Regions from separate parts of the Bacillus sp. AK124 genome, predicted to be linked through region 2. Evidence: a T-box and tRNA genes for the amino acid it is inferred to sense, from the RefSeq annotation. Region 2 holds a T-box; the other holds one or more tRNA genes.
What was found. A T-box is a leader RNA that pairs with one kind of tRNA and senses whether it is charged. The one in region 2 lies ahead of tyrS (tyrosine--tRNA ligase), so its partner is inferred to be a tRNA-Tyr.
Positions count from the first base shown of each region.

Region 1: it has a tRNA-Tyr gene. The T-box ahead of tyrS (tyrosine--tRNA ligase) is inferred to sense a tRNA for this amino acid. The anticodon was not compared.

Region 1 covers NZ_CP096378.1:4,122,804-4,127,186, reverse strand. Annotated here, with positions in the region: gene murQ (N-acetylmuramic acid 6-phosphate etherase) at 1-213, opposite strand, end outside; gene M1E06_RS20650 (DUF523 domain-containing protein) at 388-840, opposite strand; tRNA gene M1E06_RS20645 (tRNA-Glu) at 1,025-1,099, shown strand; tRNA gene M1E06_RS20640 (tRNA-Val) at 1,264-1,339, shown strand; tRNA gene M1E06_RS20635 (tRNA-Thr) at 1,399-1,471, shown strand; tRNA gene M1E06_RS20630 (tRNA-Tyr) at 1,480-1,564, shown strand; tRNA gene M1E06_RS20625 (tRNA-Gln) at 1,569-1,640, shown strand; gene rocF (arginase) at 1,766-2,680, shown strand; gene sigW (RNA polymerase sigma factor SigW) at 2,904-3,467, shown strand; gene rsiW (anti-sigma-W factor RsiW) at 3,481-4,101, shown strand; gene cdaA (diadenylate cyclase CdaA) at 4,267-4,383, shown strand, end outside.
Region 2 covers NZ_CP096378.1:3,614,668-3,619,050, reverse strand. Annotated here, with positions in the region: gene pgmB (beta-phosphoglucomutase) at 1-263, shown strand, start outside; gene tyrS (tyrosine--tRNA ligase) at 479-1,732, opposite strand; T-box leader at 1,775-1,992, opposite strand; gene M1E06_RS18190 (MarR family transcriptional regulator) at 1,987-2,433, opposite strand; gene M1E06_RS18185 (hypothetical protein) at 2,631-3,197, opposite strand; gene M1E06_RS18180 (hypothetical protein) at 3,194-3,595, opposite strand; gene M1E06_RS18175 (RlpA-like double-psi beta-barrel domain-containing protein) at 3,788-4,174, shown strand; gene M1E06_RS18170 (PD40 domain-containing protein) at 4,231-4,383, shown strand, end outside.

The DNA.
Region 1 (4,383 bases), 510 kb from region 2:
GATGTAGATGATCCGTCCCCCTTTCTTTAACGACCCGACGGCGAAGTCAACGGCGGTCTTAACTTCTGGTAAGACTTCTTGTACAGCTTCGGCCACAGTTTTGTCTTCATCATTGATGATTTTCAAAATATCAATCGTCTTTGACTGGTGAATGCGCCTGGATCTTTCATTCCGGCGTTCGGTCGTTAATGAACCTAAATGGCTGTTTTCCATCGACAACTCCTCCTGATGATGAAGTGCATATATTTCTTAATTTTCAGTATATTAAGGGTGGAATATTATTTCAATAACAAAAGGTAAATATTAAAATTTTATTTCAATGAAGTTCTAAACAACGGATTGCCGACATAAAATAAAGCGCAGATGAACTGCGCTTATGTTCAGGTATTACAGCTCGTCTATTTGGTGTTCGGAAATCACGCGGAAGCCTTCTTTTTTCAGAAGCGCCGCCGTAACGCCGTTGCCGGCTATTTTTTGGCTTGAGAAACTTCCATCGTATATATGGCCGCTACCGCAAGACGGGCTGTTTTCCTTCAACACGATCGTATCAGCCTTGATTTGCCTTGCCATCTCCAATGTTAGATAAGCTCCTTTTATATACAGGCCTGTTACGTCTTTTCCGGATTGTGTCTTGATCACCGCCCTGCCGTCTAAAACGTCTTCTCCCGACCCGCCTATAATTTCGGCCGGTTCCCTTGGCGTTTGAAATCCGCCGAGCAGCTCGGGACAAGCAATCACCGCTTTTTTTTCTTCAACAAGCTTATTGATTTTCCCCACATAGCTGTGCGATCCGTTATAGCGGCATTCCACCCCGGCCAGACATGAACTTACCAGTATCATTTTTCGCGTCCCCTCTCTTGCACATCAGATAGCCCTATTTTAAACAAAATTTCTGCGTTTTTCTCAATGTTTATGAATAAAAAATTTGAAAATAAAAATTTTAATTTACCCCTTTACAAATGGGGAGGAACCTGTATATAATAACTTTTGTCAGCTTTACGAGAGCTGCTTGAAACACGATGATGGCCCGTTGGTCAAGTGGTTAAGACACCGCCCTTTCACGGCGGTAACACGGGTTCGAATCCCGTACGGGTCACCATTCTTTTTTGGACAGCACGCTGCGAATGCCGGAATTTTTAAAAGGAAGGCATGCTAAGGTCGCAACGTCCTGTTGCAACGCGCACTTGTACTTTAACGGCAAGGAAGGCATGCTAAGATCGCAACGTCCTGTTGCAACGCATGCACTTGTACGTCCTGTACTGCGGAGGATTAGCTCAGCTGGGAGAGCATCTGCCTTACAAGCAGAGGGTCGGCGGTTCGATCCCGTCATCCTCCACCATTTTTCTGGATCGGTTTTTGTCACAACCGCGCCGGTAACTGCATAAGATACCGTATCATGCCGGTCTAGCTCAATTGGTAGAGCAACTGACTTGTAATCAGTAGGTTGGGGGTTCAAGTCCTCTGGCCGGCACTGTTTTTGGAGGGGTAGCGAAGTGGCTAAACGCGGCGGACTGTAAATCCGCTCCCTCAGGGTTCGGCGGTTCGAATCCGTCCCCCTCCACCATTATTGGGCTATAGCCAAGCGGTAAGGCAACGGACTTTGACTCCGTCATGCGCTGGTTCGAATCCAGCTAGCCCAGTTTTTGGACATCCTAACAGGATGTCCTTTTTATTTTGTCTTTTTTGTATAACTATTCAAAAAAATGTCTTGTTGAGTCAATTCCGAATTGGAAGGTACAATGAAGGTCTGAAAGGGGGATATCATATGTTAAAACAGCAGATTTCAATGATCGGCGTACCGATGGATCTCGGTCAGCTGAGGCGGGGAGTCGATATGGGACCGAGCGCGATTCGCTGTGCCGGTGTTAATGAACGGTTGGAAAGCCTTTGTCAGGATATTGAAGACCTCGGCGATATGACAATCGGGCAAAGAGAGGATGAGAAAGAAGGCGGGGAGCCGGCATCTGAAGAGCTGAGAAACTTGAAAGCGATTACAAAAGCGAGTGCAAAACTTGCTGAGACCGTTGATAAGATCGTGGCTTCAGGTGCTTTTCCGCTCGTGCTGGGCGGTGACCACAGCATAGCGATCGGAACGCTGGCCGGCCTTGTGAAGCATTATCAAAACCTGGGTGTGATCTGGTATGATGCCCATGCTGATTTAAATACGAAAGAAACGTCTCATTCAGGCAATATTCACGGCATGCCGCTCGCCATCAGCCTGGGGATCGGCCATGAAGGGCTGACAGGCATCTATGGAAAAGAAACGAAAATTAAAGCGGAGAACATCGTCATCATCGGTGCGAGGTCACTTGATGACGGGGAAAAAGAATTGATTCGCGACAAAGGGATCAAAGTGTATACAATGCATGAAATCGACCGCCTCGGTATGACGAGGGTGATGGAAGAAACGATAGACTATTTGCGCGGCAGAACGGACGGTGTCCATCTGTCACTCGATTTAGACGCGCTTGATCCGAACGATGCCCCGGGTGTCGGAACCCCGGTAGCGGGAGGCATCAGCTACAGGGAAAGCCACCTGGCGATGGAAATGCTGGAAGAATCGAAGCTGATTACGTCCGCTGAGTTTGTCGAAGTCAACCCGATATTGGATGAGAAAAACAGGACGGCTGAAGCGGCAGTCGCCTTAATGGGGTCGCTGTTTGGCGAAAAGCTGCTTTAGGTGCGGTTGAAGAGCGGCCTTAGGCTGCTTTTTTTATAAAAAAGTCTCAGTTTCATAATATTTAGATTGTATAATAATTTTAAGCTAATATTAAGCGCATGATCCCTGTCAAAGCATCTACACCCTGCCAAAAATTTGATAAACTATTTTTATGAATTTAATGAAACCTAATAAAAATCAATTCGTATACATAAAGACCGGTGAAGGCAGAGGTTAGATAAATATGGAAACAATGATTAAAAAAAGAATCAAACAGGTGAAAAAAGGCGATCGTAATGCATTTGCAGACATCGTGGATATTTACAAAGACAAAATTTATCAGCTTTGCTACCGTATGCTCGGCAATGCGCATGAGGCGGAAGATATTGCGCAGGAAGCGTTTATCAGAGCATACGTGAATATCGACAGTTTTGATATCAACCGGAAATTTTCCACATGGCTTTATCGAATCGCAACCAATTTGACCATCGATCGTATCCGTAAAAAAAAGCCGGACTATTACTTGGATGCAGAGGTGGCGGGGACTGAAGGACTGACGATGTATTCCCAGGTTGCGGCGGATGTTGCGCTTCCAGAGGATGAAGTGGTTTCTTTGGAGCTGCACAGCACCATCCAGGAAAAAATCTTAAGGCTTCCCGATAAATACAGGACGGTCATCGTATTAAAGTACATTGATGAGCTCTCACTCATTGAGATCAGTGAAATCCTTAATATTCCCGTAGGTACGGTGAAAACGAGGATACACAGGGGCAGAGAGGCTCTCAGAAAACAATTAAGGGATCTTTAAGTGGGGTGATGAAATGAGCTGTCCGGAGCATATTGTTCAGCTTATGCATAAATACCTTGACGGAGACATACTACCGGAAGATGAATCGCAATTAAAAGAGCACCTCCAATCATGCGAAGACTGCAAAAAGCACCTTCATGAAATGGAAAAATCCATCGCTCTTGTCCAGAGCACGTCACATCTTACAGCTCCGGCGAACTTTACAGCCGATGTGCTGGCGAATCTGCCGAAGGAAAAGCGAACGGCATCGATCAACAGGTGGCTTAAAGCTCATCCGTTTTTAGTGGCGGCAGCTTTGTTTATCATTTTGATGGGCGGCAGCTTTTTCTCCAGCTGGAAAAACGATCAGGATTTCAGCGTATCCAGCCAGCCCAATCTCGTAGTGAAAAACAACACGGTCATCGTACCTGAAGGCAAAGTTGTCAAAGGCGATGTGACCGTGAAAAACGGAAAGCTGATTATAGAAGGCAAAGTCGACGGCGATGTCACGATTGTTAATGGCGAAAAATATACGGCTTCAGCAGGACAAGTCACTGGTCAGATCCATGAGATCAACGAAGTGTTCGACTGGATGTGGTATAAGATTAAATCGACCGGAAAATCGGTTTTTGACATGAAGGAGTCTAAAGAGTAGAGCAAAGCGGGCGAATGAGCTTTGCTCTTTTTTTATGAGGGGCCGCCATTTCACTTGGAAAATCAATTTGTGCTATAATAGCGTCTGTATATGTAAAAATAATAGATCATACCATTTTGAAACATATTAACCTTACTAATGACTGAATTCTTGGAGGACGAGGAAATGGCTTTTGAGGATATCCCTTTCTTGCAGTACCTCGGCGATGCCGTTGATATTCTCCTTGTTTGGTACGTAATATATAAATTAATGATGGTCATCCGCGGGACAAAGGCGGTTCAG
Region 2 (4,383 bases):
CGCTTGCTCGCGGAAAGCCGGACCCCGAAATTTTTTTGACGGCCGCAGCGCTGCTCGGTGTGCCTCCGTCTCAGTGTGCAGCAATCGAAGACGCTGAAGCCGGGATCGCCGCGATCAAATCCGCAGGGATGTTTGCGGTGGGAGTCGGTGATGAGACATCGCTGAGCGGGGCTGATTTGATCGTGCCCGACACAAACGAGCTGACATTTGAGCTGCTGAAGGAAGGATGGCAGCGCTGTTGCTGCATAAGAGAAGACAAATGAATCGTAAAATGGCAGGCCGCCGCTGGCGGCCTTATTTGCAATCAGAGAGGTGAAGGCAAAATTAAGATCAAGGTGTTCGGGAGGCCGTTCGGATATGCTTTTCGAATCGAAACCATCAGGCGATTGAATACCGACCTGTTGCAAATTCTAACGCCTGCGCTTTTCATGAAAAACAGCCTAATCGATCCTTTTAAAAGGATGATTAGGCTGAATGTTTATTGAGGCATTTGCAATTTGACAAACTTCCGTTTGCCGACTTGGATAATCATACCGTGTTCGACCGCCACATCCGCATGAATCGATTCTGCTTTGATGCCGTTGATTTTAACGCCGCCGTTTTGGATCATTCGGCGGGCTTCGCTTTTGGAAGGGAGGAGTCCGAGCGTCACCAATAAATCGGTGACAGGCACCGTTCCGTCACCTTGCCAGTGTACAGACGTTATATTGTCCGGCGCGCTGTTTTGCTGAAAAACCTTTTTAAACTGCTGTTCGGCCGCTTCGGCCGCCTCGCTTCCATGATACATGTTGACGATGATTTTCCCGAGAAGCATTTTCGCATCTCGCGGATGAACGGCCCCCGTTTCCAAATCTTTGACAAGTCGTTTTTTATCTTCCGCCTCCAGGTTGGTCGCAAGATGGATATATTTTTTCATCAAACTGTCCGGAAGCGACATCGTTTTTCCGAACATTTCATGAGGGTCTTCATCAATGCCGATGTAATTGTTCTTTGATTTCGACATTTTTTCAACCCCGTCAAGTCCTTCGAGCAGCGGCATGAGAATGACGACCTGTTTTTCTTTTCCGTACTTTTCCTGAAAGTGTCTGCCCATGAGCACGTTAAAATGCTGATCCGTTCCGCCCAGTTCGATATCGCTGTCGAGAACGACCGAATCATATCCCTGCATCAACGGGTAAAAGAATTCATGAAGCGAAATCGGCTTTTGCATGGCAATTCTTTCTTCAAAATCATCGCGTTCCATTAAACGGGCGACGGTAATTTTGCCCGCGAGCGCAATGACGTCTTCCAAGGTTAATCGTTTCAGCCATTTTGAGTTGTAGTGTAGCTCGACTTTGTTCTGATCAAGCACTTTTCCAAACTGTTGAAAGTATGTTTCGGAATTGCGGCGGACTTCTTCGTCCGTCAGCTGTTTCCTTGCGGCGGATTTTCCTGTCGGATCGCCGATTTTTCCTGTGAAATCTCCGATCAGGAGCTGAACGATATGCCCGTTTTCCTGAAATTGGCGCAGCTTATTCAAGACGACAGTGTGGCCTAAATGAACGTCAGGCGCCGACGGATCGAGACCAAGCTTAATTTTCAGCGGTTCGCCGGTCAAAATCGATTTGGCCAGCTTTGCCCGCAGTTCTTCCGGGGGAATGACCTCCTCCGCTCCGTTCATATATAAGTGAAGCTGCCTTTCGACTTCCCGCTTCTCGGCAGTTGTCAGTTGATCAAATTGTTGTTGCTGCATGATAACTCCTCCTTTTTTGTATAAAAAAAGAGCCTCATCCCGATAAGGGACGTGGCTCAAATGCACGCGGTACCACCCTGGTTGAAGACCTCCGTCTTCCGCTCTATTTCAGATAACGGTTTCCCGTTCTTTGCTACTTGAAGGTTCACAAAGAAAGCTCAGGGAGGTAATTCGCGTCTGCCTTTGTACCGGCTCGCACCAGCCGCCGGCTCTCTGGAACAGGGAGACAGCCCGCTACTTGTTCCCGTCGTTGCTTATGGTTTATGAAGATTGTCGTTCACTTTTCGAAGGAGCTCGACCAATGTATTCTGCTCCTCTTTTGTCATGCCTTTGATCAGCATTGTTTCCCCTTTGTGGAACGCCGGATAGAGCTCTTCAATAGCGGCTTTTCCTTCAGGGGTGATCTCGGCGTATACGTGTCTGCGGTCTCTCGGATCCGTGCTTTTTCCGCAAAAGTTCTTTTTTTCAAGCGTTTTAATGACATTGCTCGCAGTGGCTGTTGAAATGCCTGACAGTTCAGCGAGTTTTCTCGTTTCAAGCCTGCCCCATACCCATAGATCGTAAAGAATCGAAAAAGCCGTCCATGACAATTGATATGAGGAAAGGATCTCGGTCTCCATTTTGACGCGGAGCTTTTGCGCTGACCGGTAAAGGTTGGTGGCAACCGAAATGGCTTCAAGATTCAAGGACTCGATCGGCATGCGTTTCAGCTTGATGAGTGTGTCGTGTTCTTCCTGTCGAAGATGGGGGGATCTATCCAAATCGTGACGCCTGCCTTTTTATTTTCAGAATCATTAGCTATGAAACGAATTTTAACAGATGGTTTTCATCCATGCAAGCCCTTTTTTGATATGACGAGAAAAGCCGGCATCATGATGATGACCGGCTCTTGTTTCAGCTATTTTTTGGTGATCTGTTTGCGGCGCACTTCAACCCGATCCCCTTTTTGAATGTTGTCATACTGTTTTTTCGAGACGAGGACGGCATGTTCTTTTCCGTTTTGATCTTCAATCAACAGCCAATATCTTTTTTCTTTTCGTTCAGAGAGCGCTTTTTCTTTGATTCCGGCGGTGCGGAGCATGCTTTTTTGTTCTGCTGTATATCCGCCCGCGTGGAAGATCATCCAGTATGGAAAGTAGTAATTCAAAAAGGCTGATCCAGCAGGATTTTGATTGAGTGTTTGCTTGATGCTCCCTTTGTACAGGGCATTGGACGGCAATGTCCGCTGGATGGCGTTGAACTGACTGCTCTTGTTTAAATATTGTCGGCTCGCAGACTGATTCATATAACTGCGCATTCTCTGGTTGACTGAACCCGGACGTGTTTTTAAAGAGCTGTTATTAGCCGAGGAACTCGAAGCCTTGGTTCCGGATGTTCCATTGCTGCCTGTTGCCTCTGCTTGAGCAAAAGGCAGCAAGAGAGACAGCGCCATGATCAAAATAAGAGGAGCGCTTTTTTTCTTCATTGTTCATCACTGCTTTTTTGTTCCACTTTATCTTTGACGACGCCCTCAAGCGGCTCCTGGTCATATTTGATGTATGGGGGACGGTAGATGAAGGCTTCATGATCGCGGATTTTAATATAAGGCTGTTCGACATTTTCCACATTTTCCACATATTTTTTGAAAGTCTCCGTCTTTTCTTTCCCATTTTTCACGTATGATGCTTTCAGTAAAGGTGCTTTGTCGGATTCGCTGTCATTCACGTAATCAAACCATACGAGATCGTATTTTTGAATGGAATGGTCTTCTGAGACCTCCTGTGAACGGTCTGAAGCGGATGATGAACATCCAGATAGGGGAACGGCGAAAAGCATCGCAGCCGCGGATAACGAGATCAGTTTCGATTTTTTCACTGTGATCATCCTATTCATTTTGGTTTCTCTTTTATATACGAACGATCCTGGCAAAGGTGTCATCTGTTCTTGATAGTTTGGTAGAAAACTGGGCGTAATAATTGCATTTTAAACGTAAACAAACTGTAAAATACCATTTCTATGAAAAAAGGTATAATTTGAATGTCAGAAAAAAATCCCATTCACGGAGGATATTTTTATATGAAGAAGATACTTTTTTCTGTTTTTGTTTTGGCAGGCAGCTTGAGCTTGCTATTGGCATTCAATTTTGCCGGTGAGGCGAGTGCTAAAACGAAAAAAGTCAGCGGCTACATCACTTGGTACAACGGCGTGGGCAAAGTCGGCGCTGACGGCAAAAGGCTCGGCCATTGGGACTGCGCCACAAAGATGGGCTTCGATGTTCCGAGAAAAGGCACAAAAATAAGAGCCTATTCTAAAGCAAAACCAAAGAAAGTCATTACAGTCTATAAATATGATGTCGGCAGAATGCCGGGCGCTGTGTTGGATGTAAGCCCGAAAGCTTTTAGAGCTTTGGGATTTCCGACAAGCAAAGGAAAGGTAGCTGGACATTATACATATAAAAAATAGGAGAAAAGAAGCAAGGAAAATCGTTTTCTTGCTTCTTTCAATTGGCGGGGGCGAATATGAAAAAAGTCTTTGTGTTTTTGTTGGCGGCCGTCATTTTAGCCGCAGGCGCATTTGCGGCCTTCCGCTATTTCGTCCCGGAAAAAGCGGAGCTGGCAAAGGGCGGCGGTTCGGACCTGCTCGTATCGATAACCGATCAGAAGCTGATGACC